DNA from 3 places in the Mesorhizobium sp. M2A.F.Ca.ET.043.02.1.1 genome. Region 2 is predicted to be linked to each of the others. Evidence: predicted binding sites of a transcription regulator. Region 2 holds the regulator's gene; each other region holds the start of a gene.
The links. Region 2 encodes PhoB, which activates phosphate uptake and scavenging genes when phosphate is short. Its sites were predicted from a motif close to TGTCATNNANCTGTCAT; they were not measured.
Positions count from the first base shown of each region.

Region 1 (2,260 bases), 2.9 Mb from region 2:
CCTTGCTCACGGGATAGGCGACCAAATGGAAGCCGGGATGCAGGAAGGTTGTGACGCAGCCCGCCACCCCGATCTCGGCAAATGCCTGCCCGGCGGGGCTGTCGACCGCCACGGTGGTGCGCCAGGCCAGTCGGCCCGAGAAGCGGCTTCTCGCGAAGGCGGAGTCCCGGGCCGCAAGCTGCGCGCGAACCGTCGACCAGACGCCATCGGCTCCAACCAGCAGGCCGGCTGCAATCGACGTGGTTTTGCCGTCGGCCTCTACCGTCGCGGTCACGCTTCGCTGGTCGGCGGCGATGCCTGTCACCCGCGCACCGGTAACGAGCTCGATATCCGACCGCCCTGCCATTTCCTCCGCCATGGCCGCCTGCAGGTCGGCGCGGTGCGCCACCAGATAGGGCGCGCCCCAGCGCTTCTCGGCCGCCTGTCCAAGCGGCACGCGGGCCAGCTCACGCAGGCTTTTCGCATCCTTCAGCACCACCGCTTCGGGCCGGACCGCGTTGGGCAACAGACGGTCGAGCACGCCAAGCCGGCGCAGGATGCGGGTTGCGTTGGGAGCCAGCTGGAGGCCGGACCCGGCCGCTTGGAGCTGCTTGGCCTGCTCGAACAATTTGACCGGCAAGCCGCGCTCAGCGAAGGCAAGTGCTGCCGTCAATCCGGCGATGCCGGCCCCGGCTATGACGACTTGCCGGGACCGTGCTTCAATCATGGTCGGCTCAGGCGGCCTGGTCGACATAGAGGCAGCCGGCTGGCTGCGTTTCTGTCGCCTTCAGCGACGGCGAATAGCGATAAAGCGTCGAGCAGTAGGGGCAGACCTTTTCATTGTCGTCACCCATGTCGAGGAACACGTGCGGGTGATCGAAAGGCGGGTTGGCGCCGGTGCACATGAATTCCTTGACGCCGATCTCGATGACCGGATGGCCCGCGTCGTTCTGGAAATGGGGAATGCTACCGCCTGCCATCGTCGTCTCCAATCGGGTTCGGCCAGTGGGTGTGACCCGCCTGCATCTGGAGCATAACATGCCAGTTTGCAAGATCGATGAAATCAAACTGTCGCAAAAGGCTGGCAGAGGATAAGTTGAGCCGGTTAAGCGCGTGAGGCTGGCACGGAGCGATTCCGTGACGATCATGCGTCACAAAGAGATGTTAGGGCGTCGCCGGACGGCAAGATGCGGCGCTCCCTCGGGCGGTTGCGGGCAAGAGCGGGAAACATGAACGAACTGAAGCCGGTGCAGAGCGAGTTCATCACCGTCGAGGCGGCGAGCCCCGACGGCGGCAATCCCGACCGTTTCGTCAACCGCGAATTCTCCTGGCTTCAGTTCAATCGCCGCGTGCTGGAAGAGTCGCTCAACGATCATCATCCGCTGCTCGAACGCGTCCGCTTCCTGTCGATCTCGGCCGCCAATCTCGACGAGTTCTTCATGGTCCGCGTTGCCGGCCTTGCCGGTCAGGTGCGCGAAGGGATCGCGTTGAAGAGCCCGGATGGCCGCACGCCCGAGCAGCAGCTCGAGCAGCTGCTGCGCGAGGTCGAGCGCCTGCAGGAGGACCAGCAGAAGAGCCTCTCGGCGCTGATGGCCCTGCTCAACAAGGAAGGCATCGAAAGCATCACCCGCGACGCGCTGACCAAGGATGAGAAGACCTGGCTGGAGGAGCATTTCCAGGAACAGGTCTTCCCGGTGCTGACGCCGCTGTCGATCGACCCGGCGCACCCGTTTCCCTTCATCCCCAATCTCGGCTTTTCCATCGCCTTGCAATTGCGCCATCGCAAGAACGGTGAGGAGATGAGCGCGCTCTTGCGCCTGCCGGTTGCGCTCAGGCGTTTCATTCGCCTGCCGGACCGCAAGCGCCATGTGCGCTTCATCCCGCTGGAGGAGGCGGTCGGCCTCTATATCGGCAAGCTGTTCCCCGGCTATGAGGTCAAGGGCTCGGGCACGTTCCGCATCATCCGCGACAGCGATATCGAGGTCGAGGAAGAATCGGAAGACCTCGTGCGCCTGTTCGAGACGGCGCTGAAGCGGCGGCGCCGCGGTTCGGTGATCCGTATCGAGTTCGACACGCTGATGCCGGCGGAATTGCGCGATTTCGTCGCCGGCGAGCTCGGCGTCTCGGCGAGCCGCATCAGCGTGCTCACCGGTCCGCTGGCGCTCAACCAGATTTCCGAGATCGTCGCCATTCCGCGCGACGACCTGAAGTTCACCCCCTACAATCCGCGCTTTCCCGAACGCATCCGCGAGCATGGCGGCGACTGCCTGGCCGCCATCCG
Region 1 is NZ_CP034445.1:6,053,890-6,056,149, forward strand. Features, by position in the region: gene EJ068_RS29180 (FAD-dependent monooxygenase) at 1-706, opposite strand, end outside; gene EJ068_RS29185 (zinc-finger domain-containing protein) at 714-959, opposite strand; gene EJ068_RS29190 (RNA degradosome polyphosphate kinase) at 1,209-2,260, shown strand, end outside.
Region 1: EJ068_RS29190 (RNA degradosome polyphosphate kinase) is a predicted target of PhoB. The motif match lies at 1,038-1,054, and genes of this name have one in related genera.

Region 2 (2,260 bases):
GCCAGCAGCAGCGCCTTTGCATCGCCCGCACCGTCGCGGTGAAGCCGGAGGTCATCCTGCTCGACGAACCGGCCTCGGCGCTCGATCCGCTCTCGACCGCCAAGATCGAGGAGCTGATCGACGAATTGCAGGCCGACTACACGATCGTCATCGTCACCCACAACATGCAGCAGGCGGCGCGCGTGTCGCGGCAGACGGCGTTCATGTATCTGGGCGAGCTGGTGGAATTCGACCGGACCGAGAAGATATTCACCTCGCCCCGCGAGAAGCGCACCCAGGACTACATCACCGGCCGCTTCGGCTGAGCTCATACGAGGACAACATCATGGCCGAACATACCGTCGCCTCGTTCGACGAGGATCTGAGGCAGATCAGCCGGCTCATCAACGACATGGGCGATCTCGCCGGCTCCATGGTCGGCGGCTCGACCAGGGCCCTGCTCGAAAGCGACAATGCGCTGGCGCAGCGCGTCGTCTCCGACGATGCCATCATGGACGCGCGTCAGCGCGAGCTTGACGACCGCGCCATCACGCTGATCGCCAAGCGCCAGCCGATGGCGGACGATCTTCGCCACGTGGTCGGCTCGATACGCATGGCGGGCGACCTCGAACGCATCGGCGATCTCGCCAAGAACATCGCCAAGCGCGTCGGGTCAGTCGGCGTCAGCACTGCCCCGCGCGACCTCACGCATTCGATCGATTCCATGGCGCAACTGGTGCTGATCCAGGTCCAGGGCGTGATTCAGGAATATACGGTGGGTGATGCCACGGCGCTGGCCAAGCTTCGCAACGACGACGAACGCATCGACGTCAAATACACCTCCGTCTTCCGCGAGCTGTTGACCTACATGATGGAAGATCCACGCAACATCACCGCTTGCACGCATCTTCTGTTCTGCGCCAAGAACCTCGAGCGCATCGGTGACCATGTGACCAACATCGCCGAGAACGCCTATTATGTGCTGACCGGCACGCAATTGCCCGCCAACCGTCCCAAGCAGGACGAGACGGCAATGTCGGCGCCGGCCGCCTGACGGAAAAGGTTACCCCGATGATCGCGCCACGCATCATGGTGGTGGAGGACGAGGAGCCGCTGGGGGTGCTGCTCCGCTACAACCTCGAATCCGAGGGTTACCAGGTGGAAGTGGTGACCCGCGGCGACGAGGCCGAAATCCGCCTTCAGGAAAATGTTCCCGACCTGCTCGTGCTCGACTGGATGGTGCCGGCGGTCTCCGGCATCGAGCTCTGCCGGCGTCTCAGGATGCGGCCCGAGACCGAGCGGCTGCCGATCATCATGCTGACCGCGCGCGGTGAAGAAAGCGATCGGGTTCGAGGTTTGTCCACCGGCGCCGACGACTATCTGGTCAAGCCGTTCTCGACGCCGGAGTTCATGGCGCGCGTCAAGGCGCTGCTGCGCCGCGCCAAGCCCGAGGTGCTGTCCAGCGTGCTCAAGGTCGGCGACATCGTGCTCGACCGCGAATCGCACCGCGTCTATCGCAAGAAGAGCGAGATCAGGCTCGGCCCGACCGAGTTCCGCCTGCTCGAATTCATGATGCGGCATCCCGGCCGCGTGTTCTCGCGCAGCCAGCTGCTCGACAATGTCTGGGGCGAGACGATCTATATCGACGAGCGCACCGTGGACGTGCATGTCGGCCGCCTGCGCAAGGCCGTCAACAACGGCCGCATGCCCGACGTCATCCGCACCATCCGCGGGGCGGGTTATGCAATCCGGGAAGACTAGGGATATGCTGATATTCAGGTGAGGCCGGCCTGCGAATGGCGGCTTCCTGCGCTTCCGGTACTCACGTACCAAAAAGTACGCTCCGCTCCGGTTCTCGGAATCCACCATTTTCGACTCGGCCTGACCGGAATCTCAGCATATCCCGGCGCTTGAGCTTGCGGCTTATGCGACGTGCTTGCCCGCTCTTGCCTGGACACCCGGCGCGAAAATCTCCTGGTCGACGAAGGTCAGCGCGCGGGTGGCGCAGCCTTCGCGGATCAGCGGCAGCTCGTTCGGCTCGGTGTCGAAGGAGATCGAGCTCGAGTGCTGGCCGCCGGCGGTCTGGGCGATCGCCTCCCTCAGCGCCGGCTCGATCAGGTCGAAGGCGGCCGCGCTGACGCCGACCATGGCGACCGGCGCCGGGTCGATGAGGGCGAACAGGCTGCCAAGACCGAAGCCCAGCGCCTCGCCGGCCCGACGATAGGCTTCCCGTTCGGGGCCGTCCGCCTGTCGGGCCTTTGCGGCCAGCGCGCGCATGTCG
Region 2 is NZ_CP034445.1:2,238,994-2,241,253, reverse strand. Features, by position in the region: gene pstB (phosphate ABC transporter ATP-binding protein PstB) at 1-305, shown strand, start outside; gene phoU (phosphate signaling complex protein PhoU) at 326-1,033, shown strand; gene phoB (phosphate regulon transcriptional regulator PhoB) at 1,051-1,740, shown strand; gene EJ068_RS10645 (ROK family protein) at 1,903-2,260, opposite strand, start outside.

Region 3 (2,260 bases), 280 kb from region 2:
GGTATCGACCGGATTGGCGTAGCCGAAGCGTGGCAGCGTGGTGCGGTAAGCGCGCACCAGGAAGATCGCCTCGATCATGTCGCCGCGTGCCTGGACGATGGCCAGAGCCGCCAACTCGCGATCATAGAGCGAGCCTTCGCTCATCACCCGGTCGACGCCGAGCGCCAGCTGCTCGACGATCTGGTCGAGGCGCAGCGCCGGCACCGAGCGGTCGCCGCGGCGGCGGTCGGCCAGCAGGCGGTGGGCATTGGCAATGGCGGCTTCGCCACCTTTCACCGCGACATACATGTCATGCCTCCATCGACTTGATGCGGGTGGTGCGCGGCAGGCAGGCGAGGCTGCCTGGCGCTGCCAGGATGATGTCGACGCCGCGCGGGAAACGCTGGTTGTTCTGCTTCCACTGCTCGACGAAATGGCGCGGCATGCCCGGAGGCGCGATCATCGACGTTTTTTCGATCCCGGGGCCCTCAAGCAGCAGCGACGGGCCCGAAGCGAGGTCGTCGACCAGGAGGATCAGCGTCGTCGAGCGGTCGGGGTATTCCTGCGTGCCTTGCGCAAAACCGTCTAGCGCGGCCATCTCCTTCGGATTGGCGATCAGGGCGAAATGCGCGTCGGCCGGCGTGTTGGCCAAGGGCGCGCCGGTGTGGAAGCCGAGCCAGGCCTTGACCGAAGCTTCCGCCTGCAGCGGCGGATCGAGCCAGAGCGGGGTGTCATTGTCGCAGAGCGAGAGCGCCACGGCCCCGGCCGTCGCCGACAATGGCGCCGGCGGGCGGGTGAGTTGCGGCAGGGCCTGCACGGAGCCTGGGCGCGCCATCGCGTCCATGATGGCGCGGAAGACGGTTTGCGCGTTGAAGACTGGCTCGGCGAAGCCGCCGTCGATCGATTGCGTGGCGATATCCATCAGTCCTCTCCGCGCACCATGGTGAAGAAATCCACTTTCGTGGCCGCCGTCTCGACGCGCCGCGTCTCGCGCGCCGCATCGAGCGCCGCGCGCAAAGGCGCGGCGAGCTTCGTCTCGACTGCTTCACGCTGCGGCGGGTCCTGCCACAGCGCGTCGGCGATTGCGGCGAGCCTGGCCTTGTCCTTGTCGCGGCCGAGCGCGTAGGAATGGCCGACCTGGCCGGAGTGCAGCCGCACCGTGGCGCGGGTGACGGTCGCCTCGCCGACATTGAACGGCGCGCCACCGCCGCCGATGCGCCCGCGTACCGTCACCAGTCCGGTCTCGGGGCCGCGCAAGAGCTCGGCCTCGGAAGGCAGGCCCGCTTCGTTCCACAGGCGCGCGATCTCATCGGCTTCGGCATGCGCCAGCGTCTCCATCAAGGCTTTCCGCCCGGCCTGCTCGCGCGCTTCCTGTCCTCGCATGGCATTGCTCCCTGCATGCGTAAAATTTGTCTATTGATATAGACAACTATACAAATTATACTTATCTGGTAACGGGAGTCCATGACGGGTGGATGACAACCCGGAAAAATGCTTGGGGGCGATGGGTGACCGGACTGGCGAGCAGCATCGAAAGGCGCAACGGCGTGTCGCTGTGGCGGCAGATCGCCGACCGGATCCTGCAGGGGATCGCGAGCGGCGATTTCGCCGAGAACGCGGCGCTGCCGCCCGAAGTCGCGTTGGCGGAACGATACGGCGTCAACCGCCACACGGTGCGTAGCGCCATTGCAGCATTGGTGCAGGAAGGCGTGCTGAAGGCCGAGCAGGGCCGCGGCACCTTCGTCCTGTCGCGCAAGCGGCTGTCCTATCCGATCGGCGCGCGCACGCGCTTCTCGACCGGGCTGCAGGGGCAGACGAGCGAGCGGCATATTGCGCTGTTGTCGTCCTCGACGGAGCCGGCCAGCCGGCGCATCGCCGAGGCGCTGGGCCTTGCCAAGGGCGCGGCCGTCATCCGGCTGGAGACGCGCGGCGAGGCCGACGGTCACGCGGTGTCGCGCGCGACGACCTGGTTCGACGCCAAGCGCTTCGCCGGCATCGAGGCGGCAATGGCGGAAACGGGATCGATCACCGCCTCGCTGAAGCGCTTCGGCGTCAATGATTATCTGCGGCACTCGACGGTGCTGTCGGCACGCCATGCCGACGCCGACGACCTCGCAGCGCTCGATCTGCAGCCGGGCGCCATCTTGCTGGTCACCGTCGCCGTCAACGTCACACTCGGCGGTGAGCCGATCCAGTTCGCGGAGTCGAGGTTCCCGGCGGAGCGGGTGGAACTGAGGCTGTCGGCTGGCGATTAGTCCCGCCCATCATCACTCCAGTGCGA
Region 3 is NZ_CP034445.1:1,954,550-1,956,809, reverse strand. Features, by position in the region: gene EJ068_RS09290 (carbon-phosphorus lyase complex subunit PhnI) at 1-288, opposite strand, end outside; gene phnH (phosphonate C-P lyase system protein PhnH) at 290-901, opposite strand; gene phnG (phosphonate C-P lyase system protein PhnG) at 901-1,362, opposite strand; gene phnF (phosphonate metabolism transcriptional regulator PhnF) at 1,497-2,234, shown strand.
Region 3: phnF (phosphonate metabolism transcriptional regulator PhnF) is a predicted target of PhoB. The motif match lies at 1,444-1,460, and genes of this name have one in related genera.